3 regions of the Ruminococcus sp. AF17-12 genome follow, and region 3 is predicted to be linked to each of the others. Evidence: predicted binding sites of a transcription regulator. Region 3 holds the regulator's gene; each other region holds the start of a gene.

Region 1 (9,896 bases), on a different contig from region 3:
CTCCCGCTCCTTATAATGATGTGCCTCCTCCAGCATCATATCTTTCACCTTCATCAGTCGGATCTGGGTACTTCTCTCGTTCTCATCCAGCTTCATGGTGATGTATTTGATGTTTGCCTGTGCTTCCGGTATGATGACATGCTCCAGGGCATTTACACGACGCCTTGTTTTTTCGATCTCGGAAGCCATAAGCTGACAGGCCTTTTCCACTTCTGCCAGACGAAGCATATCCGGCAGGATGTCTGCCAGGGATTTTACCGCTCCGTCCAGATCACTGGATGTAAAAGCAAAGCCATAGGAATAGATATCGTTAGCATCCGGTGTTCTTGTTTTGTATTCAAAAACAGGAATATCCACACTCATGACATTCTTTTTTCCGGTTTCCAGATAAACTTCCTGCTTGGGAGCCATCAGTGCCGTATTCAGCGTCTCCTCCGACATTCCTGCTTTTGCAATGACAAAATTGGTGTTGGCGCTTCGGATACCGGCTTCTACTTTTTTTCGCAGCTCCATATTCTCCCGTACCAGATCCAGGAACTGTCTCATCAGCTCGTCCCGCTTATCCTTCAGAAGCTTATGGCCACGTACTGCAGTCACCAGCTTCTTTTTCTGCTTCGTAAGCTCCATACGGGTAGGATTCACCTGTGTTGATGCCACAAATCATCCCCCCTTTATACTTTTCCGTAATACTGATCAAGGAATTTGTCATCGATACGTTTCAGCTCGCTTCTCGGAAGAATGGAAAGCAGCTTCCAGCCGATGGCCAGTGTTTCCTCAATATCACGGTTAGCCTGATAGCCCTGGGAAACATATTCCTTCTCGAAAGCATCTGCAAATTTTGCATAAATCAGGTCAATATCGGAAAGAGCTGCCTCACCAAGAATGGTCATCAGCTCTTTGGCCTCTTTACCACGGGCATATGCGGCAAACAGCTGGTTCATGGTGTTTGCATGGTCTGCTCTTGTCTTGCCTTCACCGATACCCTTATCCTTCAGTCGTGACAGAGACGGAAGAACATCGATGGGCGGTGTGATTCCCTTACGGTAAAGCTCACGGCTCAGGATGATCTGTCCCTCTGTGATGTAACCGGTAAGGTCCGGGATCGGATGGGTCTTATCATCCTCGGGCATAGTCAGGATCGGAACCATGGTGATACTTCCTGATTTTCCTTTCTGACGGCCTGCACGCTCATAAAGAGAAGCAAGATCTGTGTACATATATCCGGGATATCCACGACGTCCCGGAACCTCCTTACGAGCCGCGGAAACCTCACGGAGCGCATCCGCATAGTTTGTGATATCCGTAAGGATTACAAGAACGTGCATGTCTTTTTCGAAGGCAAGATATTCAGCCGCTGTCAGTGCCATTCGCGGAGTAGCGATACGCTCAACAGCCGGGTCATTTGCCAGGTTCACAAACAGAACAGTACGATCTATAGCTCCGGTTTCCTTAAAGCTCTCTACAAAGAAGTTTGACTCCTCGAAAGTGATACCCATGGCTGCAAATACAACGGCAAACTGCTCATCTTTTCCGCGTACCTTCGCCTGTCTTGCGATCTGTGCTGCAAGCTGTGCATGGGGAAGACCGGATGCGGAGAAGATCGGAAGCTTCTGTCCACGTACCAGGGTGTTCAGTCCGTCAATCGCAGATACACCCGTCTGGATAAACTCCTCCGGATAGCTTCTGGCCGCCGGATTCATGGGAAGTCCATTGATATCTCTTCTCTCTTCCGGAAGGATCTCCGGGCCGTCATCAATGGGACGTCCCAGTCCGTCAAAAACACGGCCCAGCATATCGCCGGATACACCAAGCTCCATGCTCCGTCCCAGGAAACGTACCTTGCTGTTGGAAAGGTTGATACCCGTGGAGCTCTCAAACAGCTGCACCAGTGCATTGCTTCCGTCGATCTCCAGAACACGGCATCTTCTTGTTTCGCCATCGGCAAGCTCGATCTCACCAAGCTCGTCAAATGCCACATCTTCAACGCCCCGTACCAGCATCAAAGGGCCGGCAACTTCCTGTATGGTCCTATATTCTTTTGGCATTTTACAGGCCCTCCTTTTCCAGAAGTTCTGCAGTCTCTGCTGCAAGCTGGCGGGTTACCTTCTCATACTCTGCTGCCAGCTGATCTTCTTTTGTATATTTATAACGGCCGATCTGCTCACGTACCGGAAGCTTTACGATATCATTGATATCCGCACCCTGTTTCAGCGCATCCAGTCCCGCATCATAAAATGCAAGTACCAGACGCATCATATTGTGCTGTTTTTCCAGAGATGTGTAGGTATCGATCTCGTGGAAAGAGTTCTGGTGGAGGAAATCCTCTCGGATGGAACGGGCTGCTTCCATTTTCAGTCGGTCACCCGGAGAAAGCGCATCCATACCTACCATCTTTACGATTTCTTCCAGCTCTGCCTCTTCCTGAAGAAGGGTCATCATTCTCTGACGGAGCTTCATCCAGTCATTCGCTACATTTTCGTCAAACCATCCGCCAACGCTGTCCAGATACAGAGAATAGCTGGTCAGCCAGTTGATCGCCGGGAAATGACGTTTGTATGCAAGGTTTGCGTCCAGTCCCCAGAATACCTTTACGATTCGAAGTGTAGCCTGGGAAACCGGCTCGGAGATATCACCACCTGGAGGAGATACAGCGCCGATCGCTGTCAGGGCACCCTCTCTTCCGTCTTTTCCACTGCAGATCACATGTCCGGCACGCTCATAGAACTGTGCAAGACGGGAACCAAGATATGCAGGATAACCTTCCTCGCCTGGCATCTCCTCCAGCCGTCCGGACATCTCACGGAGAGCCTCAGCCCATCTGGAAGTAGAATCTGCCATCAATGCTACGGAATATCCCATATCACGGAAATACTCCGCAATTGTAATACCTGTATAGATCGACGCCTCACGAGCTGCAACCGGCATATCTGAGGTATTGGCGATCAGAACCGTACGCTCCATCAGAGACTGTCCTGTTTTTGGATCCTTCAGCTCCGGGAACTCGTTCAGAACGTCTGTCATCTCATTTCCACGCTCACCGCAGCCGATATAAACTACGATATCTGCCTCTGCCCATTTTGCAAGCTGATGCTGGATAACGGTCTTGCCGCTTCCGAACGGGCCAGGAACTGCTGCCACACCACCCTTGGCAATAGGGAACATGGTGTCAATAACACGCTGACCGGTTACCAGAGGTTTGGCCGGCGGAAGTTTTTTCTTATATGGACGGCCACGTCGTACCGGCCAGTGCTGCATCAGTGTCAGTTCTTTATCTCCATCTGCTGTGGAAAGAACTGCAACGGTCTCGTCCACGGTGAACTCACCGGATCTGATCTCTTTCAGAGTACCCTTCATATTGGGTGGTACCATGATCTTCTGTGTAACAACGATAGTCTCCTGAACGGTTCCAAGAACATCGCCGCCCTCCAGCTGATCTCCCACCTTCGCAACCGGAATGAAATTCCATTTTTTGTCCCGCTTCAAGGCAGGAACCTCAACGCCTCGTTTCAGGTTGTTGCTGCCTGCTACCTTCATGATGTCATCCAGCGGACGCTGGATTCCATCGTAAATGCTTGTAATAAGGCCAGGACCAAGCTCCACGGAAAGGGGCACCTCCATGGACTCTACCGGTTCTCCCGGGCGAAGTCCTGAAGTCTCCTCATATACCTGTATGGAAGCCTCATCTTCATGCATCTCAATAATCTCACCGATCAGACGCTGGCTGCTTACACGAACCACGTCATACATATTTGCATCCCGCATACCCTTGGCAATTACCAGCGGTCCTGCCACCTTCTTAATGGTTCCTCTGCTCATCTGAACCAATCACCTGCTTTCTTGTCACTCATTACTGAAAAGAATATCGGAGCCAACTGCCGTCTCCACGGATTTCTTTACATTTTCGATACCTGCACCTGTATTTCCGGAAATTCCGGGAATCTGAATGATCGCAGGCATCAGCTCCTCACTGTATTTACTGATCTCTGCGGAAAGCTGGGCCGCCAGCTGTTCCGTAATATAAATAACCGCATATTCACCGGCCGCCAGACGGTTAAGCTTCTCTTTACCTTCTGCAGGATCCTCCACCGGAAAAGTATCAAGGCCAAGAGCCGCAAACCCGTAAATGCTGTTATAATCACCTAAAACTGCGATCTTATACATACATTTCCCTTGCCCTTTCCCGGATAAACTCTTCCGGAAGGCCGCTGCGCTTTCCGGTGAGAATGATCCGCACCGTCTTGATCTCATTTTCACGGGCAAGCACATAGGCTACCAGCGGTCCCAGTGAAAATGAATTGTACAGCTGAGGGCGGATGGTCTCCATGATCTGGTTATCACACCATCTCTCAAAAGCGGAAGCTGATTCCGCCAGTGCCAGAGCTCCGTCCCCATATTTCGTTTCTGCCAGATAACCCATGATCTGATCCATTCCGCTTACTGCCGCGTGGATCAGTCTCTCCTTATCCAGTGTGTCACATTCTGCCATGGCTTTTTTCATAAAGTCCGAACTTTTTCCTGTTTTGCAGGCACGGACTGCGATCCGGATATCTGCTACCGCTACCGTGGATTCCGCATACTGCCGGACGATCTCTTCTTTTGACCGTTCTCCGGCTTTTTTTATGGCATCCAGTGCTGCCCGGTCTACGATAATATCCGCAAGCTGTCCGTCTCTTGTGTGCAAAAAGGTCTCATAGGCTTCTCTTGCCGCTTCCCGCATATCCTCAGGAAAACGATCATATTCCTTATCCTTCAGGAATTTCACCATATCCTCTCCGTCAATGGAACAGTCGCTGAAAAAAATATTCGGCGCTGCCCCTTGCAGGATGCTTGCCTTCACAGCCGCTTTCAGGTTATGGAAAAGATCCTGATAGGAAAGAACAGAAAACACAGATCGGTCCGCTACCAGCGAATCCATGATCTCCCAGATCTTTTCTCTCTCCCGAGAAAGAATGGCATCCGCACCGGCTGCAGGATCACCATTTCCCCAGCCCTTCTCTGTAAGGATCTGAAGGCACTGCTGCTCATCCTGACATGCCAGAAGCTGCTCGATCGCTGCCTGATTCAGAAGTCCGGTCTCCAGAACACGTATCCGCGCCACCGCATAGGCATAATCTTCACCAAACATCATTCACGCCCTCCTTTTTGCGATGGTGTTTTACGCAAACAAAATCTTTCTTACCTGATCCAGAAGCTCATCCCGCTTCTCTGCGAACATGGCATCAATGGAACAGTTTTCCTCAATGCCGCCGTATATCAGGATAAAACCTCCGTCTATGTTTCGGGTTTCACCGGAAATTTCCAGCACACCACCCTTTTTCTGTGCCAGGCTCTTTATTTCCTCACGGAAACCTGCCGGCATACGTTCCAGATCCTTTTTTGAAAAACAGATCTCTCCTTCTCTTGGAAGAAGATATTTCTCAGCCATATTCTTAAGGATCCCAAAATATTTTTCTTCATCCAGATTCTTCACACGGTCACAGGCATCTGCGATCACATTTCCGATCAGCTCCTGCTTGGCTGCAAGAACTGCGGTACGCTTCTTCATATCTGCAGCGGAAGCTGTCCGCTCTTCATAGCTTTTCACCTTTGCCCTGGACTGTTCTTCTCTCTGCTGCCGGATCTTATCTGCCTTTTCTCCGGCTTCCCTGAGGATCTCTGCGGCTTTTTTCTCCGCATCACTGATCGTAACGGCTGCAGAAGCATCGGCCTCTTCAAGAATCTGGCTTACCATCTTCTCTAATCCTGTCATGCTCTGCCCTCCTGATGAATCAAACCTGAATTCCGCTGACTGCAAGAATGGAGATCAGAAGAGCCAGAATCGCATATGTCTCAACCATTGCAGGGAAAAGCATGGCTTTACCGAACTGCTCCGGCTTCTTGGCTACGATACCGATGGAAGCTACGGAAGTTTTTCCCTGATGGATCGCAGAAAGAAGACCTGCGATAGCGATCGGAAGACAAGCCACAAAGATCATAAGACCGGTTTCCAGGGAAATATCAGCAACACCGCCACCCAGGATACCAACCTTGGAAAGTGCAAGGAATGCTACCAGCAGTCCGTAAATACCCTGCGTACCGGGAAGAAGCTGAAGAAGCAGAACCTTGGCAAATTTGTCCGGGTCTTCAGTTACAACACCTGCTGCTGCACGGCCGGCTGTACCAACACCGATGGCGGAACCTATACCTGCAAGAGCTACGGAAATTGCTGCTCCCAATAATGCCCAAACGATACCACTCATAATATTAATCCTCCTTAATATCTACATATTTTGTATTTTCGCGGAATGGGTGGAACTCTTTTCCTCCGCCCTCAAAGAATTTACCGAAAAACTCTACGTACTGTAATCGGCAGGTGTGCACGTATGCACCCAGAAGATTGATCAGAAGGTTAAAGATATGACCAATCACAAATACAAGGATAAATACGATCCATCCCAGAATACTGTCTCCCAGCATACTTCCCATCTGGTTCATAACTGATGCGATAACTCCGGTGGCAAGTCCCAGGGCCAGAAGTCTGGAATAGGAAAGGATATCACTGACCCATCCCGTGATATTGTAAAGATCGTAAGCTCCAAGCGCCAGCCTCAGGAACGGATTCTTCTTATCTCTTCCTGACATAAAGAGAATTCCCACAGCACCGATGATCGCCATCCATTTTCCGACCTGTATCACTGCCGGTGAAAGATTCAGATCCATCTGAGAAATAGAACGGAACATGCTGCTTGGGATAAAGATCAGGATCAGTCCCATAAGAAGCAGGAACCAGAGTACTACGTCATAGAAAAAATCGAGATATTTTCTGTCACGTAACAGCATGTAACCCTTAAGACCCATTCCCAGAAACATATGGATCAGGCCAAACAGCATGGAGAACACCAGAAGTCTCATTGGCTCATTTAACGGTGCAAACCATACCGGCTTCACCGTGACCGGCCTGTGCAGATATACTTTCGAGAATACATCGATAAAATCTCCGAAATATCCGCCAAACATCACGCCCCAGAACAAAGTGGACAATCCACAGTACATAAAAAGCCGGATGGATTTCTGCATTCCGCTCTCCATCCTGGGGAACTTCAGAAGTACTCCCAGACAGACTGCAAAGACGATCAGTCCATATGCTGCGTCTGACAGCATCAGTCCGAAAAGAAATACATAGCAGGCTGTCATGATCATGGAAGGATCGATCTCTCCCTTTCCGGGAAGACCAAATGCTGCCAGAACTCCCTCTCCTGCTGCTCCGAATTTGCCGTTCTGAAGGGCAACCGGAACATTTTCTCCCTCAGCATCTTCTGCTTCAAAAACAATATCGTACTTCTCCGTAAGCCGTTTCTCCATTGCAGAAACCTGTTTCTTCGGAAGATATCCTGTCACAAAAAAAGTGCTCTCCGACTGGCGGAGCTGTCCTAATACCTCATATTTCTGTGCACGGATCCGGAAATAATCGGACAAAAGCTGAAGAGAGCTCTTCCTGTCGTGAAGAGCACGTATCTGTTCCCGGATCTGTTCGGACTCTTCCTGAATGCGTACCACTTCATTCTTAAGGTTCTCCAGCTCCTGTGCCGGAACCTCTGATACCAGCTGTGCCGGTCTTGCAAATCCCTGCATCCGAAGCGCTTCTTCCAGTTCCTGTGCCTGTGCTTTCAGGCAGACAACCACCAGGCTCAGCTTACCGGCGTCATTTGAGATTTCCCGAATGTCAAAGGCTTCAAGCTGTGGTGCATCCGCTGCCAGCTGACTGTATACCTGATCCAGAGTTATATTTCCATCAATACTTCCCACAAGTACCGCTGCTTTCGCTGTACCGCCGAAGTTCATCGGAATATCCAGCTTCAGCCATGGAGCAAGAGCTGCTTCCTGCTGCTCGATCTTAACTGCTGCCGCATTGTTCTCTGTAAGCTTCTTCCGGTATCCCTGGATTTCTCTGGCTGTTCTCAGGATCTCTTCCTGATCCCGGATAGCTTCTTCCTCCTGCTTCCTTCCGATCAGCGGTTTCCCTGCCAGGGATGCCAGCATGGATTGCTTTTCCTTCGAAAATTCATCCAGTATTTCGATTGCCTGATCACAAAGGGATGCGTTCTTCTCAAAGATCAGCCGGGCATTCATAGTATCCATCGTCTTAAGCTCCGGATCCAATTCCGCTGCATCGATCTCCAATACTCCAAGTGACTGCAGTTCTTCCAATATGGCCTTACGGTTCTTTTTCATTGCGCAGATACTGATTCGCTGCATCTGCAATACTGCCATTTTCGCACTCCCCCTCTCAGAACAAACTGTCCATTACTGTCTGGATCGCCTGCTCGTGCTTCGACTCCGCTTTCTTTTTCAAAGCTGCAAGCTCTTCCTCCGCCTGTCCAACGACAGTGTTCTCTGTACTGTGTGCACGTTCTTCGGCTGCTTTCATATCAGATGCCGCCTGTTCGCCGGCGGCTGTTTCCGCCTTTCTGATAATATTCTCTGCCTCTTTCTCAGCTTCGCTGATGATACTCTGTGCACGGACGGATGCATCCTTTATCTTCTGCTGTGCTTTTGCCTCCGCCTCTTTCACTGCCTTGATCGTTTCCTGGATCATCTGATCACCGCCTCTCTGCATATCCAAATTGTACCACAATCGCTTTTTCAAAACAATGTTTATTATGCAATTTAACGATAAATTTATTTGTATTGTGTCAAAAAGTCGTCATATATGTTATATTTTTACCATTTTTTCGCACACTTTTTATTTGTTTATTCTATTCATATTTTTTATTTTTATTCAAAAAAGCCATCAGCCCGATGAAAATGTTTTTTACATCTTCATCGGGCTGATGGCTTTCAATTATGAACAGACGGTGAATGCGGACTAACCTATTCACCCGACCTACAGTGGCTATCTGTTCTATTTGTTAATTGTACAGGTAATTTGCAATGTCTTCGCTTTTGATATTCTCAGCATCGATCCATACCGGATCAAGTAAAACCTTCTTATCAATCTTTGTTTCCTTCTTCGGTGCAGTAGACTGAATAGCCGCCCACATGGTCTGATATCCCATCGCATAAGGATTCTGTGAAAGCACTCCCAGTTCTTCCCCTTTCTGGATCGCTTCCTGCTGTTTGCTGGTTGCATCTACGCCTACCATAGCAACTTTATTTTCTCCTGTGTCCTTATTTACCTCCAGAAACATTTCAGAAACCTCGGCATTGGTGCAGAAAACACCATCCAATGCCGGATATTTATCCAGAACTTCCTTCATGGCTTCCTTCATATCATCAACCTGGTCAGAATATACGGTTTCCACCACTTTAATATCCGTATAATTTGCAATATTATCCAGAAATCCTTTTACACGCTCCTGCGCGCTCTGTGTTTTCTCCTGTGCGGAAAAAACAGCCACATTTCCCATTTTTCCAATGGCGCTGCCAAGCTTATATGCTGCATATTTGCCGATCTGTGTATTGTCTGTTCCACGGAAAGCTCTGACCAGCTTTGTATCACTGACATTGGAATCAAATGCGACCACCGGAATTCCGTTCTCTTTCGCTGCTTCCAGCTGTGCCTGACAGGAATCCATATCTCCGGCAGAAAGACACACTACAGATGGATTCTCAGCGATCACTGCATCAAGAGTATTGATCTGACTTTCTACGTCCTCTTCATCATCCGGACCCTCAAAGGTCATCGTGATCTGCTTGTCTTTTTTGAAACCATACGCCTCATTTACGTCCTTGACAGCAGCTTCCATTCCTTCTTTTACTTTATTCCAGAACTCGCCTTTTTTGCTTTTGCTGACAACAGCTATTCTGGCACCTTCTTCAATAGAAAGAGTGTCATCGATCTCAGGGATCAGCGGGCTTTTTTCTTCTTCCACTTCGGTTGCTTCAGGGGTTTCCTGGACATCTGCTACAATCGGTGC
Region 2 (9,896 bases), on a different contig from region 3:
CCGCCATCTGCTGGCTGCCCTCCCCGTAAAACAGAAGCTCTGTAGACTCCTCCAGGATATTCGTCAGCATAAAATAAACTCTCGTGATATCATGACGGCCACACTCACTCACCATAAACGGCATCAGCTTCTCCTTGATCTCCTTAAGCTCCTCGCTGTCCATGGAACTGATCTGACCCACACCAAAGGAAACATTACCCTCACCGATAAACTTCTTGTAATCCTGATAAAAAATCTCCTCCGGAGACTTATCCTTCAGATTACTTCCCGCAGAAAACATCTCTCGGGCAAACTCCTCGATCTTGATCCCCGCGATCAGCGCAAGAGCACTGGCAGCGATCTTATCCGTCTGCGTACAGGTCGGTGAACGGAACATCAATGTATCCGAAATAATAGCCGCACAGAGAAGCCCCGCGATCTTTTCCGGTATCTCCAGTCTCTGCTCTCCGTAGATCTCATAAAGGATCGTACCCGTACATCCCACCGGCTCATTACGAAAAGCAACCGGCGTCATGGTCTGCAAGGTACCCAGCTTATGATGATCGATGATCTCAAGGATCTCCGCCTTCTCGATATTATCAACAGCCTGATCCACCTCATTATGATCCACAAGAACCACTTTCTTTTTATGCATATCCAGAAAATTACGTCTGGAGATCGTACCGATACACTTACCATGAGGATTGATCACCGGAAACGCCCTGTGACGGTTTTTGATCATAACATCCTGGATATCATCCGTAAAATCCTCGGTATTAAACGTAACCATGTTATCCCGCTTCATAACAAAACTGACCGGAATACTCTGATTGATCAGACGCGCAATATTAAACGTATCATACGGAGACCGGATGATCACGATATTCTTCTCATGAGCAAGCTTTATAACCTTCTCGGAAACCACGATATTCAGCCCCACGATGATACAGCTGACATTCTGGCTGATCGCCTGAAGATGATCCTCCTCACGGTCACCCATGATGATCATATCATCCTCCTCAACGTAGCCCTCCAGCATCTTCGGGTTGGCAGTACCGACAAGCACACGCCCCTTCACAAAATATCCGTGTCCGTTACCTTCCACCACTTCACCGCCAACAGTCTCGGCAATTCTCTGATACTGTGTCCTCGCATTGGAAAGAAGATAACTGTCTGTAGTATCCATATAGGTCTTTGCGATATCACCAATCGTCACAAGCCCCTCCAGACACCCATCTTTATCCCGGATTGGAAGAGAAACGATCCCGTTCTCCTGCATCAAATCCCAGGTATTCTTCAGCGACATATTCTTATCCGCCTGCGGACTGGTCCGGATATCCATATCCTTGACCTGCGTACCGATATTTCCCAGATAAGCCGGCGGCTGTACGCCAAAACGGTTCAGCACATACCTGGTCTCCTCATTGATCTGCCCCGCTCTCTTCGGGATATATTTTTTATTCTGCGTAGTTCTGTTCTTAATATCCGCATAAGCAATAGCCGAACAGATGGAATCCGTATCCGGATTCTTATGTCCGATTACAAATATTCTCTCCGGTTTTTTCATACACATCCATCCTTTTTCATCCAAAATAATCATAATTTAATATTTGCAAACAAAGCACCCAGGGAAGTAGTAGCCTCCTCCCCCGACTCCGGAAGCTCAAAAGACTCCTCCTCAACCTCCTTAGCCATCAGATCCGATGCCTCTTTAATACTCAGGCTCAGCTTACCATCCTTGATTGCGATAACCTTCACCTTAACCTTATCCCCAACACTCAAAACCTCAGAAGGCTTCCGAATCCTCTTCTCACATATCTGAGAAATATGCACCAGCCCGGAAACCCCGTTCCCAAGCTCCACAAAAGCACCATACGGCTGCAAACTCTCAACCGTACCCTCCGTCACAAAACCAACCTGGATATTGGAAATCTTATTCCGTCTCTCCACCTCAGCCCTCTCACGAAGAATCTCCCTCGCCGAAAGCACCAGCCTCTTCTTCGCCTTATCAACCTCGATCACCCGCACCTGGATCGGCTTATTCAGAAACACCTCCGTATCCTCAACAAACTCCAAAGCAAGCCTGGATGCCGGAATAAAACCACGGACACCCTCAACATAAGCAATGGCACCCCCGTTAACGATCCCCTTCACAACAACATCCAGCACCTCACCCGAATCCTGAAGCTCCTTCAGCCTGTCCCAGGCAAGCACATCCGCAGCATCCGCTCTGGAAAGAAGAATATTCCCCTGACCATCATCCCTGCGAAGAACCATCGCTTGAACCTCATCCCCCGGCTGAACAGCCTCTTTAATATTAAACCCCGGCACCCGGGAAAACTCCTCCACCGGAATAAAACCCTCAGCATAAAACTTAAGGTCAAGAACACCCCCCGACTCATCCACACTCACAACAGTCCCTGAGATAATATCACCCTCATCGATCCTCTTAAAAGAAGCCTCCAGCTCCCTCTCAAAATCCTTCATAGACTCCGCCATATCCAGACCTCCCATTCAAACAAAAACCCAACCACCGCCGCCCCAAACCAGACGACAGCACTATAATCCTAATCATTATAGCATGCACACCCCACCCGCGCTATATTTTTTGCACTGGAAATTTCTTAACCCCTTTATTTCTCTCCAACGCACAGGACAGACTCAAATCAGCCCATTTATCACACCCTTGATGCTTTCTTTATTTCTCTCTAACACACAGGACGGACTTAGTACGATTCCAGAATTTCTTTGTAGTGGATCCTTTTTATTTCTCTCCAACGCACAGGACGGACTTAGTACGATTCCAGAATTTCTTTGTAGTGCATCCTTTTTGTTTCTCTCCAACGCACAGGACGGACTGCCGGAGGGGCGGCTGCATGGTCGGGACCCGGTGCGTCGGAGTAAGCCGCTGGTCATACTTAGCGCCTGAGGCTTCTGACGGGAAGGTACTCTGCGGCCACAAGCCGCAGAGTAAGCCCCATCTGTCTGAGCCAGGTACGCATCAGCGTACATGGCGAGTTATGGGGCGCCCTGCATGGCAGAAGACTCAGACGCTTAGTATGACCCGGCGAAACGACCGCACCAGGCACGACCATGCAGCCGCCCCTCCGGCAGTCCGTCCGTCCCTCCCTCCATCCCACCCACAAAAAAAAGAGCCCCAAAAAAGGCCCAAAAACGAGGAGTGCCCCGGTAGTGGCTTACCGGGGCGATTATTATGAAAAAAATTGTATGTGTAATGATACAGATACACACCATTACAGCGTCTTTCGTAACGTTCTTTCGAACTATCCCTATACTACCAGACAAATATGAACAAACAATGAACATCTCGTAAACAATTAGCGCATTTGCACAATTTTTTCCAAAATACCCTCCCCCAATTTATAAAAACGCCACATTCACAAACAAAACCAAAGCCCTAAACATTGTACATATTGTACATCTCAACCAAACAAACCAACAACAACCCCAACAAAAGAGCCACAACCCTCACCCTCTAACTCAAACTCCATCTAAAACATCATCAAAAACACCAGCCATCACAAACCATCACCGCCGTGAAAGCATCCCCTTAATAAACTCAATCGCCTTCTCAAAAATATTCTTCACATCAGACTTCGTAACACCCATATCCTTCAAAGTACTATAAGCATCACTCACATACCCCTTGATCTGATCATCACTCATCTCGATCCCACGGAACTTACTGATAATATTAACCAGCGAACTCTTATCATCCTCATTAAGACTCACCCCAAAATGATCCGCAGCCTCATCGATCCCCTGAGAAATCTCATCATCCGTGATCTGGTTAGAATCAAAAAGCCCCTTCACATAAACAATGATATCCCCAACCTTATCCGGATCAGAAGCAAGAGACCCAACCTCATTATCCTTCAGGATCTCCTCCGCCTGACTCATAACAGAACCGGAATCAGACGCCATAACCATCATCGGAGATGTACATGAAATAACACCCGCAATAACCAAAGCTGTAACCTTGTTCAATCTTCTCATAATATTCAACCTCCATACGGGCACCAGCCCTTATTAAAAATTGCCTTTTACTATTTTTAACTATCTTTTACTGCCTTTTTATTACCTCATCATTACCTTTTCGACGCCCCTCAGTATACCACACACCCCCACCCCTCTGTAAACCTCAATTTTCCCCATTCCCACCCACACCATTCAGACTTTATGTATATCATCAAAAATATATTCACAATATTTTCATATTTTAAACAAACTTTCCTAACATCTCATCAGTAAAATAAAAAATGTAAATTTTCATTACTTACTTATGTCTGACACCTCAGACATAACCTCCTTTCTATGACAAATATATAGGTCCGGACAGGAAACCTCTCCAACATTCCCGTCCGGAAACGCAAAAAGAACCCGGAACAGCTGCCCGGGCTCTTTTTGCGTTTATCATATATTAATTTTTCTCATCATAAATACAGTTGGCAAGCATCGCAAACTGCTCCAGTGTCAGCGCCTCACCCCTGATATTCAGCGGAAGATCACACCTGTTGAACACATCCTCGATCTCCTCCTTACTCAGGGAAAAATCTCCGGAATTTCTGATCCCGTTCACAAGCGTCTTTCTCCTCTGGTTAAAAGATGCACGGATCAGACGGAACATAAGCCCCTCATCCTTCACATCCACCGGCGGCTTCTCATAACGCGTCAGCTTGATCACCGCACTTCCAACCTTCGGCCGCGGCATAAAACAGTTCGGCGGTACATTCGCAACGATCTCCGGCTTCGCATAATACTGCACAGCCAGGGAAAGCGCACCGTAATCCTTGGTACCGGGACCAACCTGCATACGGTCTGCAACCTCCTTCTGCACCATGACAGTGATCGAATCCACAGGAACATTCTTCTCAAAAAGCCCCATGATGATCGGAGTCGTAATATAATACGGCAGATTCGCAACCACCTTCACAGGCTTGCCGCCGTTTTTCTCATCTGCGATCTTTTTTATATCCGTTTTCAGGATATCGTTATTGATCACGGAAACATTATCCCAGTCCTTCAACGTATCCTTAAGGATCGGGATCAGCGAACTGTCGATCTCCACAGCAGCCACCTCTCTGGCAGCCTCCGCAAGATACTGGGTCATAGTTCCGATACCCGGACCGATCTCCAGTATAAAATCATCCTTTGTGATACCCGAAGACTCAATGATCTTTTCCAGAACATGCTCGTCGATCAGAAAATTCTGACCAAACCTTTTCTGGAAAACAAAATGATACTTTTGAAGGACTTCAATGGTATATTTCGGGTTACCAAGATAAGGTCTGGCCATATTTTTTACCTCTGCTTTTTCTTATTTTCAGCTGAAATCCTTTTCAAAAAGTACCGTGTAGCCATCACGGTCCACACGCTTCTTGGAACGCTTGAACAATCCGCTCTGAGCTCTCTCCATAGCCTTATCCAGCATGGTCTTCACAGTACCGATACACATCGGCTGATCCTCCTTCTGGTTGATCCCGATCAGATTATACAGAGCAAGCATGCCCATCTGGTCGATACGGAATCCATTCTCCATGGTATAGACCTTGGCGAAATTAACAAGTTCATCGTTTGTAAATACAGGAATGTTGATCATGGATGTAAACTTCTTCGCAAGCTTCGGATATCTTGCGATCAGCTTACGCATACCGATCTTTTCATCCTCCAGGATCACGATCATTCCCTTTGTGTTTCCGGTCATAGCTTCCTCAAGCTCATCTGCTGTTTCCTGGGAAAGCTGGTTTGCATCCTCGATAACAAGGAAACCGCCGGCAAGCTTGGATACGATCTCCGGAATATCCTTTCCGTTGAGATCATCCGCAAATATATAGGCAACCTTGGAAGCCTCGATATTCAGCTCTTTACAGATTGCCGGGATCAGACTTGAGATCAGTCTCGTCTTACCTGTTTCTCTGCCGCCCATAACGATCACATTTCCGGTCTGAGAGGTCTTGTCTGCTGCGCCCATCTGCACATCGCAGAGTACATCAAGCAGCTGTTCCTTCATTCCGGGAACTGTAACAAAATAGGTGAAAAGCTGTTTCTCTTCATCTGTGAGCTCTTTCTTTCTGGAAACGATCTTTGTAGGATCCTTTTCCGGATGGATCGTAGCGATAAATTTCTCAAGCTGCTCTTCCTCGCTGAGCTCCGCTTCCTCATCGTCCTCTTCCATGGCTTCATCAGAATCATCACCGATGAGACTGCTGATAAAATCATCCTCATTCTCGTCATCCTCATCCTGGAAGTCAAAGGCGTCATCACTGTATTCTTCTTCCTCATCAAGAAGATTTTCCTCTTCCGCTGAAGCCACCGGTTCCTCATGATGAAGCTTCGTTGAAGGCTCTGCTGCCGCCTTCTGCACCTGCTCCTCAGATTCCAGTGAAGGAATCTCCGGAAGCACATCCTCTTCTTCCACCGGCTTCTGTACTCCTGACGGACCATTCAGAAACTCTGCTTCTGCAGCCTGAAGATCCTCCTCAGTAACCGGCTCCTCATCTTCATCAAATACGATATCCGGAAGTCTGGTATCGGAAGTCTCCGTTACCTCTTCCTCCTGCTGAGCGGAGATCTGCGCCATGATATCCTCGATATCTGCCGCATCCGGCTCCTCCGGAACAAATTCATCAGCCGCAATATCCAGATCCTCAATACCTGCCGGCTCTTCCGTTACGTCGGACTGCTGGACATCCGGAGATTTCTCTTCCTCCGGGATATCGATTCCCTGCTGTGTAGCTGCTGCCAGAATAGTATCCTCCAGGTTGAAGTCCTTATCTTTATCCTTCCCGGACCTGTCACCTACAGATGCCGCAATATCCTCGATATTTCCGAAAATTCCGGACGCATCCGGGATCTCCGCGGAACTGCTTGCATTCTCCGGGTCCACATTGATCATGGACTTCGGGATCTTCAGCTCCGGCATACGGATCGTTGCGGAAAAATCAGGCTTGCCTTCCTCATTGAGCGGAACCCCTGCAGGCTTCTCCTCACTTTCCTCATTTCCGGCAGCCTTCTCCTTCATGATCTCTGCAACACTCTGGGACAAAGACATCTCTGTAGCTTTCTCAGCCTCAGCTTCTTCCGCTTCCTGATAAGTCTCTTCTTCCTCTTTATCCTGCTGTTCCTGAGCCTGCAGCTTCATACTTCCGGATGACAGGTTCTCAACACCGGATGCCAGCGGGATCTCATCCGCTTCCTGTCCGGAAAACTCTTCCTGCTCTTCAGAAAGCTCATCCGAAGCTTCCTCACTTCCTTCTGCTGCTTCGATCTCCTCAGAATCTGTAAACTCCTCTGACGGTTCTGCTGCCGCAGCAGTCTCAGCCTCCGGCGCTTCCGCCTGTTCCGTCACATCCTCAGAGCCTGTGGAAACCTCATCCTGCTCTTCATCCTGCGCAGCTTCTTTTTCCTCCATATCCTCTTCCGCAGATTTCTTATGTCCGCCAAAGATATCACGGAATCCCTTGGAAAGCTTCTCCTGGAATGTCTCCGCACTGTTCAGATCCCGCTCATCATCTACCTGGATAGTATCTGTGACCGGTTTTGCCTCCTCATACTCGCCGGATGCTTCCTTGCTCTCCCTGATCTCCTGCGCCTTTTCCGGCGGGATCAGCTTCGGGATAAAACGCTGTTCATATTTCTCTTTCTCTTCGCCAGTGAGAACACCCATCCGCTGTTTCAGGTCAAGGGCCTTCATCACATAAGTTCCGTCATTGAACCAAAGGATCATCTCATTGCAGAGATCCAGGCACTTCTGCTTGTCTCCTGCCTTGTAATAGAGCTTGGCCAGCTCATAGGACCAGCGCTCCGTAAATTCCTTCTCCTTATATTCCTCAAGAATACGGATCTGTTCATTCAGAGATGCATTCTTCGCTCTGGCGATCTTATATTTCAGTATATACTGGCTGTTATCATTACCTGCCACTTCTCTGTATTCATCAAAGAATTCTGTGGCTTCACTGATCTGTCCCATTTTCAGGGAAACCTCGATCAGACGGTAAAGTATGTTCTTGCCGATCGGCGCTCTGTGGTAGGCAAGAAGAAAAATTTCCTTGCTCTCTTCATAGCGCTTGTTGGCCGCGTAGATCTCGCCCACTACACAAAGGGTACGGACGTTTTTCACACGACGCCAGTCAATGCTGTCAACAATCTGCATGGCGCCTTTGTAATCCTGGGTCTCGACCAGCTTATTGATCTGTCCCAGCTTAACGCGAAACTCCTCTTTATCCAAAATATTCACCAACTTTCCATAATCAGAATCAGTTTACCATATGCATACGGGCTTGTCAAAACCCTTTAGGCATATAAACATGCCCCTTTACCACCTGAAAAACCCTGTTGATCTTGAACTGATGGCTGACAAAATCATCCAGTCCTGTACAGGTGATCAGAGTCTGTATATCGTGGATGCTTTCCAGCAGATATGTCTGCCTGCTGCTATCCAGCTCCGAAAGAACATCATCCAGCAGAAGAACCGGTGTATCCCGGATCTTTTTCTTCACCAGATAGATCTCCGAAAGCTTCAGGGAAAGGGCCGCAGTCCTCTGCTGCCCCTGGGAACCATACCTCCGGATGTCGATCCCGTTGACCTTTACGCAGAAATCATCTCTGTGCGGTCCCACGGAGGTCAGCTTCATCCGAAGATCCCGCTCCCGGTTCCTGGAAAGCTTATCCTCAAACTCGGCCGCCGTCACACTTGGCTCGTACAGGATCTCCAGCTCCTCGATCCCGCCGGTAAGCCCCTTATGAAGCCCCCTTGCGATCTCGTTAAGCTCCTCCACAAAGGTTTCCCGCTTCCCGATGATCTTCTTTCCGTAATCAACCATCTGCATATCCCAGACATCCAGGGTACCTTTCAGCCCGGGGTTCATATAACAGTCTTTGAGAAGACGGTTTCTCTGGTTCACGATGTGATTGTAGCCGGCCAGCTCCGTGATATAAACACCATCCAGCTGACAAAGCTCCGAATCCAGAAAACGTCTTCTCTCTCCCGGTCCATTCTTGATAATATTAAGATCCTCCGGAGAAAAAAACACCAGATTCACCACCCCCAGCAGCTCCCTTGCCTTGCGGATCGGCAGCCCGTTGATGGCAACTCCCTTTGCTTTGTTTTTCCGGAGGTGCATGTCTATTTTGTATGAAAGATCGCCCTTCTTCACCATCATTCGGATATGGGATTCCTCATTCTCAAAGCGGATCATCTCCCGGTCCTTGCTTCCCTTGTGGGATTTGCTGGTACCTGCCAGATAAACCGCCTCCAGGATATTGGTCTTTCCCTGGGCATTGTCGCCGTAGAGAATATTGGTGCCTTGATCAAAATTCATCTCCAGCGACTCATAATTCCTGAAATTATTCAGTCTGATGGATTCAATGTACATTCCTTCACCCGATCACATAAATATCTTTTCCATCGTAGGAAATGGTATCTCCAGGATGGATCTTGCGGCCACGGCGGTTCTCCACCTCACCGTTCACCAGTACCAGACCATCATTGATGGCATATTTCGCCTCAACGCCGTCCTCCACAACACCGGCCAGCTTCAGCGCCTGACCAAGCTTGATAAATTCGTCTTTAATTCTGATCTCCAATTTTTTCTCCTCTTATCTCCGGGGTATTTTCTCCGTCAGATCGATCTTTTCTGATCTTCTGGCGGTATTTAAAATCCCCCAAAATACAAATTTCACCGGAAGGCGGTAATTTAAATACCCCCTTCCAGCAGTTTACGCATAAAACAATTTTCAGAACACGATCGCATTCCCATGCACAATCGGTCAAAAACGGTCACACATTTTTGGTGTATCCGTTTATATCAATCCTGATATCTGCCGTCAGGCTGTACGTGCCCTACGGACACTTACATATCCTAACTGCCGAGCTCAATTCTGTTCACAGCTTCAAG
Region 3 (9,896 bases):
CCTACCAATGATGTAGGCTCCCAGGTGATCGTAAACGGAGAGGTTCTTGGAACCATGAGTGCCAGGGATTATTTCAAATATAAGAAGACCCTGGTTCCGGATGTGATGAAGGCGTACAACGCTCTTGCAGCGGAAAACGATATCATTGTCATCGAAGGTGCGGGAAGTCCTGCCGAGATCAATCTCAAGGATGAGGATATTGTAAATATGGGTATGGCAAAGATGGCCAAGGCACCGGTCCTTCTTGTGGGAGATATTGACCGTGGAGGTGTTTTTGCCCAGCTGATCGGTACGGTAGAGCTTCTGGAGGACGATGAGAAGGCTATGGTAAAGGGGCTGATCATCAACAAATTCCGCGGAGATAAGACTATTCTGGACCCTGGTGTTGTCATGCTTGAGGAAAGAAGCGGGATCCCGGTGGTGGGTGTGGCGCCTTATCTGGATATCCAGGTGGAGGATGAGGACAGCCTGACGGAACGTTTTGACCGGAAGCAGGAAGCCGGTGTCATTGATATCGCAGTGGTCCGTACACCAAGGATCTCTAACTTTACGGATTTTAATCCTTTTGAGAGCATTCCCGGAGTTTCTCTCCGCTATGTAAAACACCCGAGAGATCTTCACTCTCCGGACATGATCATCCTTCCTGGAACCAAGAACACCATGGGCGATCTGATCTGGATGCGGGAAAGCGGAATGGAAGCAGCAGTTCTCAAGGAAGCCTCCAGAGGCAAGCTGATCTTTGGTGTCTGCGGTGGCTATCAGATGCTGGGTGAAACCTTAAGCGACCCTCATGGAGTTGAAAATGGCGGTTCCATGAAAGGAATGGGACTTCTTCCCATGGAAACGGTATTTGCCGAAAAGAAAACCAGGACCAGGGTGCAGGGGCATTTCGGTCAGCTGTCCGGTGTGTTTGCTCCTCTTTCCGGTGCGGAGATCGAGGGCTATGAGATCCATATGGGCGAAAGCATCCTGAAGGACAATGCAGGAACAGCCACGAAGATCACAGACAGCGTCAGCGGTAAGAAAAAAGAAGAGGGTGCTTTTGCGGGAAATGTGTGCGGAACCTATATCCATGGCGTTTTCGATAAGGAAACATCTGCAGAGGCGATCATCCGCGTGATCGGCGAGAAAAAAGGTATTGATGTGGAAAATATGACAGGCGTGGATTTTGCGGCATTTAAGGAACAGCAGTATGATATCCTGGCTGCAGAGCTGCGGAAGCATCTGGATATGAAAAAAATCTATGAGATACTGGAAAACGGGATTACGGAGGAAGAATAGAAATGAAAGTTGAGCTTGAAAATGTAAAACCCATGGAGATCGAAAAAAGAAGCTTTGAGATCATCACAGAAGAGCTGGGGGATACTCCCCTGATTCCGGGAACAGAGCTGATCGTAAAACGCTGCATCCACACAAGCGCAGATTTTGATTATGCAAAAAATCTCTGCTTCTCGGAGGGGGCAGTGGAGATGGCCATGGACGCCATCCGCAACGGTGCCTGTATCGTCACAGATACCCAGATGGCAAAGGCCGGGATCAACAAGCGTGCACTTGCCCGCTACGGCGGTGAGGCTTACTGCTTCATGTCCGATGAGGATGTGGCTGCCCTTGCAAAAAAGAACGGGACTACCAGAGCCACAGCCAGCATGGACAAGGCCGCAGAGATGGATAAAAAGCTGATCTTTGCCATTGGGAACGCACCTACCGCACTGGTACGTCTTTATGAGCTTATTGAGAACGGAAAGCTTTCTCCTGAGCTGATCATCGGTGTGCCGGTAGGCTTTGTGAATGTTGTGCAGTCCAAGGAGCTGATCATGCACGCAGATGTGCCTTATATTGTGGCAAAAGGACGCAAGGGTGGAAGCAACATCGCTGCGTGCATTGTAAATGCCCTGCTCTACATGATCGATAACCGGAGAGATTAGGAGCCGGTAACCTCCTTCAGAAGCTGACAGGCAGGCAGAAAATCCTTGGATGGAATGGAGGAGCAGGAGAGGACCAGGGTGACCTCGGCTCCGTTTTCTCTGAGAACCTCCAGTCCCAGACCACGGTTCCGGGCTCTGTCTGTCAGTTCACTGCCTGTGAGAGAACAGGGAAGAGTAAGGGCAAGGCTGGTTCCTGCGGCTCCTGTTTGGATCTGGCAGTCCTGGCCGAAGGTTTCCCGGACAGCCTGGGAAAGAGCCTTCAGCTTCTGGGAATAAAGGCGGCGGAGCTTTCTAGTCTGAGAAGCCAGATGCCCGTCGCGGATAAACTGGCAGAGCGCGATCTGTTCTGCCTTGGAAGCAGTCTGATTATAAAAGGCTGCTTTTTTTGTATATTTTTCCCGGAGAGAGCGTGGCAGTACCATGAAGCTGACACGGATGGAGGGCAGCAGCAGCCTGGAAAAGGAACCGATATAGACAACGTTTTCACCACCTGCAAGACCGAAAAGTGAAGGCGTCGGCTTCTGGAAATAAACAAATTCGTTTTCGAAATCATCCTCAATGATCAGATGGTCATTGATCTCCGCATGACGGATCAGCTCCAGGCGTCGTTTTACCGGCATGATCTCGCCCCATTTCGTCATGTGAGCAGGAGAAACATAGATCACATCGCAGCTTTTGTCCCGGTAATGGACATCAAAGCCGTAATCCTGAAAGATGGTGCTGCATGTGGTGAAGGACGGTGTGGGGAACGAAACGGTTTTCCGTTCATGGATCAGAGGACAGAGGATCTGGAGAAGGGGCTGGAGACCGGCCCCTACTACAATGTCATCCGGGGAGCAGATCACATTTCTGCGTTCCCGGATATAGTCTGCGAGAACCTCCCGGAAATCGCTTTCGCCCTGGGGTTCGCCATAAGAAAGCATACGGTCGCCCTGGCGGAGGGCGCTTTTGATGTAACGCTGCCACAGATCAAAACGGAAGCTTTCCCGGTCAACACCGGAAGAGGCAAAATCATAAAGGCAGGGCGTGATATCCTTATCCTGTTTTTCGGGGGTAAGCAGATGCTGCTTGGAAGCAATGCCGGTGACATAATAGCCGCTTTGTGCCCTGGCGATGATATATCCGTCTGCTGCAAGCAGAAGATAGGCATTTTCGATGGTGGTACGGCTCAGCTTCAGCTCCTGGGCGCATTTGCGGAGGGAGGGCATTTTGCTTCCGGGAAGGAGACGGCCTTCCAGAATCAGCTTCCGGTAATAGTGATAAACCTCCAGATAAAGGTGTTCTTTTTTGTGTTCAGCGGATATATTTAACATAAGTATGATGATTTCCTTCCAAAAATGATTGCGTAAACCTGACAGTTCATTCTATAATATTACAGAAAAAAACTCAAGACTGGAGAATTACCATGAAAAAAATAGCAGTGATCAATGATCTTTCCGGGCTGGGGAAATGTTCACTGACAGCAGCGATCCCGGTGATCTCGGTGATGGGAGTCCAGGCGTGTCCACTTCCCACCGCTGTTTTAAGCAACCAGACCGGTTATGAAAGTTATTTCTGTGAGGATTTCACAGAGCATATGGAACCATATATGGAGCAGTGGAAAAAAAGAGGATTTTTCCCGGATGGGATCTATACAGGATTTCTTTCTGATGATAAGCAGGCAGACAGGATCCTGAAATTTATGGATGCGTTTGCAGGAAAGGATACTTTGATCCTTACAGATCCGGTGATGGGGGATGACGGCGCGGTTTATCCGATCTATACAGAAGAACTCCGCAGCCGGTTCTGCGAACTGACACGTCGTTCCTATGTGATCACACCGAACCTTACGGAAGCCCTCCTTCTTCTCTACGGAAAAGAAAAAATGGAGGAGATCTGGAATAAACTGCAAAAGGTATCAGAGGCCCGGCGGATGGAAGAAATCCGGGAGATCGGGTGCGGACTTGCCCGGAAATTTTCACTTCCTGCCGTTGTGATCACTGGAGTGGATCACAGGGAGGAGGGGCAGCCTCTGAAAATGGGGAATCTTGTCCTGGAAAACGGAAACAGCTCCTGGGTATTTGCAGAGAAATCCGGCGGAAGCTATTCCGGGACAGGAGATCTTTTTGCATCCGTGCTCAGTGCAGGGCTGGTAAAAAGATATTCCATGAAAACCTGTGCAGAGCTGGCCGTGGATTTTATCTCGGCATCGATCCGGGATGCGGTGGAGGAAGGAACAGACCGTAACGATGGTGTATGCTTTGAACAGCATCTCGGCATGCTGCTTCCATAAAAACATAAGGGGATAAAAAAGAGCTGACCGTCAGGCCAGCTCTTCCCATTTTTCATAAAGCTCTTCCAGTTCTTCAGCGATGGCTGCTTTTTCGCGGCTCAGCTTTGTACATTCCGCTACATTGGTGCAGACATCCGGAAGGACCATGGTTTCGTCGATCTCGCTGTCTCTTGTTTCCAGCTCTTCGATACGGGCTTCGACTTTTTTCAGCTCGGCTTCCCGTTTTCGTTTCTTTGCCTGTTCTTCCTTCATCTGCTGCCAGGAAAGCTTGTTCTCGGAAACCGATTTTTCTTCGGCAGGTGCCTCCGGAGAAGTGCTTCCCGGTGCATAGGTACTGGTCAGCTCCTCCTTCTTTTCCAGATAGTAATCATAATCACCGATGTAATTTACCACTGCCTGGTTTGTCAGCTCCATGATCCTGGTCGCAGTCTGATTGATAAAGTAACGGTCATGGGATACATAAAGGACTGTACCGGTGTAGCTGACCAGTGCTTCCTCCAGGATCTCCTTGGAGGCAATATCCAGATGGTTGGTAGGCTCGTCAAGGATTAGGAAGTTGGCTTCGGAAAGCATCAGCTTTGCAAGGGAAACACGGCCTCTTTCTCCACCGGAAAGTGCGGAGATCTCCTTGAAAACATCATCTCCGGTAAAGAGAAATGCAGCAAGCATATTTCGGATCTCGGTCTCTGTGAGAGTCGGATAAGTATCGGAGATCTCCTGGAAAATTGTCTTGTCCATATGCAGAACATGATGTTCCTGATCGTAATAACCGATCTGCACCTTGGAACCAAGGGAAAATTTGCCGGCATCTGCCTCAATAAGACCGTTGATGATCTTCAGCATGGTGGTCTTTCCGGTTCCGTTGTTTCCGATCAGTGCCACACGCTCGCCGCGTTTGATATCAAAGGAGATATCGGAGAACAGGGTCTGTCCCGGAAAGGCCTTGGAAAGCGCTTCCACGTGGAGCACATCGTTTCCGCTTAACACCCGTGGTTCCAGCGAGATACGCATCCGGTCCTGGAGCTCAAGAGGCTTTTCGATCCTCTGTACACGGTCCAGCATTTTTTCACGGCTTTCCGCACGCTTGATGGATTTTTCACGGTTAAAGGATTTCAGCTTGGCGATAACGGCTTCCTGATGCTTGATATCCCGCTGCTGATTTAAGTATGCCTTGTACTGTGCGTCACGAAGCTGAGCCTTCTTGAGAGCATAGGCAGAGTAGTTGCCGCTGTATACGCGGGTCTGTCCGGCTTCGATCTCAATGACCTTGGTGACCACCTTATCCAGAAAATAACGGTCATGGGAGACGATAAAAACAGCTCCCGGATAATTCAGAAGATAAGTTTCCAGCCAGGAGATGCTTTCCATATCCAGGTGATTGGTTGGCTCATCCAGAAGCAGGATATCCGGCTTGGAAAGAAGCATCTTGCCCAGCGCCACGCGGGTTTTCTGACCGCCGGAAAGAGTTTCGATCTGCTTGTCATAATCTTCCTCCGTGAAGCCGAGACCCTTTAAGACACCGGTCAGCTCACTTTTGTAAGCGTATCCGTTCTCCAGCTCAAACTGATGGGTCAGGCGGGTATAGGTTTCCATCAGACGGTTCAGCTCATCACCGGTCACCGTGTTCATTTCCTGTTCCATATTGCGGATACGGCGTTCCATATCGATGATGTGCTGCTTGGTGGTAAGAAGCTCCTCGTAGATGGTATGATGTCCGTGGATATCCTGGTACTGGGCAAGATAGCCGATATTTTTATCCCGGGCAAGCACCACGGTACCGGAATCAGCAGAAAGCTCCTGCATGATGATACGCAGCAGTGTGGTCTTTCCTGCACCGTTGCATCCGATCAGAGCAGCCTTTTCACGGTCTTCAATGTGAAAGGATGCATCGTTTAAAATTACTTTTTCGCCAAAGGCCTTGCATATATTCTGACATGATAAAATCATAAAAACTGTCCTCCTGTATAAAGAATCACCCCTGTTTATGTCTGAACAGGGAAAAATCCTCCACCTATTATAACGGAAACTGCCGGGATTTCAAAGAAAAAATCAATTATTAGAAAAAATATAAAGAAATTTGTACAGAATAGACAACTTTAATTGACAGGAAAATGTCAATTCGTTATAATTAACCTAGTGTAAGGTAAGGAGGAAAACTATCGTGGAGACAAAACAAATCTCGAAAGCGGTGATTAAGCGTCTGCCACGCTATTACCGCTACTTAGGAGAGCTGATGGAAGATAATGTAGAACGTATTTCTTCCAATGAATTAAGTAAAAAGATGCATACCACAGCTTCTCAGATCCGTCAGGATCTTAATAATTTTGGCGGTTTTGGGCAGCAGGGGTATGGCTATAATGTACACTATCTTTATACAGAGATCGGTAAGATCCTGGGACTGGATACCGTTCATCCGATGATCATCCTGGGTGCCGGTAATCTGGGACAGGCACTTGCCAATTATGTGGATTTTGAGAAGCGCGGGTTCAGGCTGGTTGGTATCTTTGACGTAAATCCTGTGCTTGAGGGCATCGCAGTCCGTGGACTTGAGATCCAGATGCTCAGTGAGCTTCCGTTTTTCCTGAGAGAGAATAATGTGGAGATCGCGATTCTGACACTTCCCAAGAATAAAGCCAAGGAAATGGCAGATATCCTGGTGGAGAACGGGATCAAGGCAATCTGGAATTTTGCACATCTCGATCTTGAGACACCGGATGATGTGATCGTAGAGAACGTTCATCTTTCCGAGAGTCTGATGACACTGTCTTATAATCTCAGCAAATACAGGCAGGAACATGTGGATAAGTAAGAATTGTTAAGCTGCCGGAAACGGCAGCTTTCTCTATGACAGAGGGGAGGCAGAAGACAGAATGAAGAAGCTTGTTACCTGCAAAGAAATGAAGGATCTGGACTCCACAACGATCCGTGAGATCGGAGTTCCCTCCGAGGTTCTGATGGAGCGGGCGGCACTGAAGGTGGTAGAGGAAACAGAAAAGTATCTCCAGAAGGACGAAAGGATCCTGGTAGTCTGCGGAAGCGGAAATAATGGCGGTGACGGTATCGCTGTTGCCAGATTGTTCCATCTGAAAGGGATCCGGGTAGAGTTTTATATGGTCGGAAACAAAGATAAAATGACCAGAGAGACAGCTCTTCAGTATAAGATCGCTTCCGGTTATCGTGTCCCGGAGGTGAATAACCCGCAGTGGAGTGAATATACTACTATAGTAGATGCCGTGTTTGGGGTGGGCCTGACGCGTCCGATCGAGGGGCATTATGCTGATATCATCCATGAGATGAACAGTGCGAGGGCCAAAAAGATCGCAGTTGACATCCCGTCAGGAGTGAACGGAGATACTGGCCTGGAAATGGGAATTGCCTTCAGCGCCGATCTGACTGTCACATTTGCTTACCGGAAAAGAGGTCTTTGCTTTTATCCGGGAAGACTGTATGCAGGAAGGATCGTTACCGCCGATATCGGGATCTATGAGCAGGAAGCTGTGACTGCATCTGCCGCCTGTCTGGAAAATAAAGATCTGAAGCTGTTTCCGGAACGTGATCCCGGCGGAAACAAGGGTACCTTCGGAAAAGTGCTCTTTGTGACCGGAAGTGAGGGAATGTGCGGAGCCGCTTATTTAAGCGCCAGTGCAGCACTTCGTGCCGGTGCGGGAATGGTAAAGATCCAGACTGTGGAAGCCAACAGGATCCCACTGCAGATACTCCTTCCGGAGGCTATGGTCTGCAGCCGCTTTGATCAGGAATCCAATGAACAGCTTCTATCCTGGTGTGATGTGATCGTGATCGGACCGGGACTTGGAACATCAGTGGCCAGCCGTGAGAGAGAACAGTGGTTTCTCACGGCGGCTGCCCGGGAGAAAAAGCCGCTGATCCTGGATGCGGACGGCCTGAACCTTCTGGCTGCACATCCACAGTGGTATCAGTATCTGGGAGAGCATGTAGTCCTGACACCGCATATCGGAGAAATGAGCCGGCTCAGTGGCAGAACGATCCAGGAGATCCAGCATGAGATCGCAGATACTGCACTGAAATGTGCTGCGGAAACAGGCTCTGTGTGCGTATTGAAGGATGCATGTACGGTGATCGCAGATGAAAAAGGCCAGATGTATCTGAATCTTTCCGGTAATTCCGGAATGGCAACTGCAGGAAGCGGAGATGTGCTTTCCGGGATCCTGGCAGCAGTGTTATGTATGTATCTGAAAACGGAGGAACAGCCTCCCATGGTTTTAAAGGCCGCGTTAGGTGTTTATCTTCACGGACTTTGCGGTGATCTTGCAGCCGCTGAAAAAGGAAAGCGCAGTATGCTGGCAGGAGATATCATAGAATATCTGCCCAAGGCATTAGCTATAGGTGAAGAGGAGTCGGGATTATGAAAAAATACGAGAGAGTAAAAGCACTGGTATCACTGGATGCCATTGCCCACAATTTTGAGGAAATGCATAAAAATGTCAAAGAAGGGACAAAGATCATCGCTGTGATCAAGGCAGACGGTTATGGTCATGGTGCCAGAGCTATTGCCCGTCTGATCCAGGACTATGACTATATCTGGGGATTTGCAACAGCTACTGCAGAGGAGGCACTGGAGCTTCGGCATGCAGGGATCACCAAGCCTGTCCTGATCCTTGGCCTTGTATTTGAGGAATATTATGAAGAGCTTGCAGCCAATGATATCCGGATCACCATATCGGATCTTAATACAGCAGCAGAATATGCAAAAGCAGGTGCACGCATTGGAAAAAATGTACATATTCATCTGGCTCTGGATACGGGAATGACAAGGATCGGATATGCGGATATTCCGGAAAATGCGATAAAGATCGAAAAAATCTCAAAAATCCCGAATCTGGTGATCGAGGGAATGTTTACCCATTTTGCCAGGGCGGATGAGACCGACCGTTCTCCTGCACTGGTGCAGCTGGACCGTTATCTCCGTTTTGCAGAGCTTCTGGAAAAAAGAGGTGTTCATATTCCGGTACGTCACTGCTCCAACAGTGCAGGTATCATCCGTGTTCCGGAAGCAAATCTCAATGTCGTTCGTGCCGGTATCACCATTTACGGTATTTATCCGTCAGAGGAGGTAGAACGTGATATTGTGAAGCTGACACCTGCAATGGAGCTGAAAAGTCATGTATCCTATGTGAAAAATGTGGAACGTGGAACAGCGGTAAGCTATGGAGGAACGTTTGTTACAGAACGCTTTACCAGAATGGCAACGATCCCCGTAGGTTATGCAGATGGCTATCCGAGACAGCTTTCCAATAAGGGCTGGGTCCTGATCCGGGGCAAAAAAGCTCCGATCCTCGGACGTGTCTGCATGGATCAGTTTATGGTTGATGTCACAGATATCCCGGAGGTGAAGGCCGGGGACGAGGTCACCCTGATGGGAAGAGATGGAGAGGAATTTATCAGTGTGGAGACACTGGGAGATCTTTCCGGAAGATTTTCCTATGAATTTGTCTGCGGGATCAGTAAACGTGTTCCGCGGGTTTATATCAAAGACGGTAAGGAATGCGGAGAAGAGGAGAGCTTTTTCCAGTAGATCCGTAAATACCCGGATCCGGAAAACGCCGGGTCAGACATAAGGCCGGTAAAAAAGTACCACGCATGGTATACACAAAGAAATTGTGGAAATACTTATCTGTAAAAAGGAATACGGCTTGCAAATAAGCCGGACCAGAATCGGA

What was found. Region 3 encodes Rex, which represses fermentation and respiration genes when NADH is low (regulators of the CRP and FNR family bind a similar motif). Its sites were predicted from a motif close to ATTGTTAANNNNTTAACAAT; they were not measured.
Region 1: DWW77_RS13390 (V-type ATPase subunit subunit G family protein) is a predicted target of Rex. The motif match lies at 8,689-8,708, and genes of this name have one in related genera.
Region 2: DWW77_RS12020 (DUF1002 domain-containing protein) is a predicted target of Rex. The motif match lies at 4,209-4,228, and genes of this name have one in related genera.

Annotation. Positions count from the first base shown of each region.
Region 1 is NZ_QUGY01000012.1:101,553-111,448, forward strand. Features, by position in the region: gene DWW77_RS13350 (V-type ATP synthase subunit D) at 1-657, opposite strand, end outside; gene DWW77_RS13355 (V-type ATP synthase subunit B) at 672-2,045, opposite strand; gene DWW77_RS13360 (V-type ATP synthase subunit A) at 2,047-3,816, opposite strand; gene DWW77_RS13365 (V-type ATP synthase subunit F) at 3,841-4,161, opposite strand; gene DWW77_RS13370 (V-type ATPase subunit) at 4,154-5,128, opposite strand; gene DWW77_RS13375 (V-type ATP synthase subunit E) at 5,156-5,749, opposite strand; gene DWW77_RS13380 (V-type ATP synthase subunit K) at 5,769-6,239, opposite strand; gene DWW77_RS13385 (V-type ATP synthase subunit I) at 6,244-8,250, opposite strand; gene DWW77_RS13390 (V-type ATPase subunit subunit G family protein) at 8,267-8,575, opposite strand; gene DWW77_RS13395 (substrate-binding domain-containing protein) at 8,889-9,896, opposite strand, start outside.
Region 2 is NZ_QUGY01000010.1:85,622-95,517, reverse strand. Features, by position in the region: gene DWW77_RS12035 (putative manganese-dependent inorganic diphosphatase) at 1-1,546, opposite strand, end outside; gene DWW77_RS12030 (30S ribosomal protein S1) at 1,576-2,478, opposite strand; gene DWW77_RS12020 (DUF1002 domain-containing protein) at 3,529-3,996, opposite strand; gene rsmA (16S rRNA (adenine(1518)-N(6)/adenine(1519)-N(6))-dimethyltransferase RsmA) at 4,421-5,296, opposite strand; gene DWW77_RS12010 (hypothetical protein) at 5,324-8,227, opposite strand; gene recF (DNA replication/repair protein RecF) at 8,283-9,374, opposite strand; gene DWW77_RS12000 (RNA-binding S4 domain-containing protein) at 9,379-9,585, opposite strand.
Region 3 is NZ_QUGY01000011.1:68,242-78,137, forward strand. Features, by position in the region: gene DWW77_RS12560 (cobyric acid synthase) at 1-1,281, shown strand, start outside; gene DWW77_RS12565 (precorrin-8X methylmutase) at 1,284-1,925, shown strand; gene pdxR (MocR-like pyridoxine biosynthesis transcription factor PdxR) at 1,922-3,238, opposite strand; gene DWW77_RS12575 (pyridoxamine kinase) at 3,331-4,197, shown strand; gene abc-f (ribosomal protection-like ABC-F family protein) at 4,228-6,144, opposite strand; gene DWW77_RS12585 (redox-sensing transcriptional repressor Rex) at 6,356-7,006, shown strand; gene DWW77_RS12590 (NAD(P)H-hydrate dehydratase) at 7,068-8,585, shown strand; gene alr (alanine racemase) at 8,582-9,751, shown strand.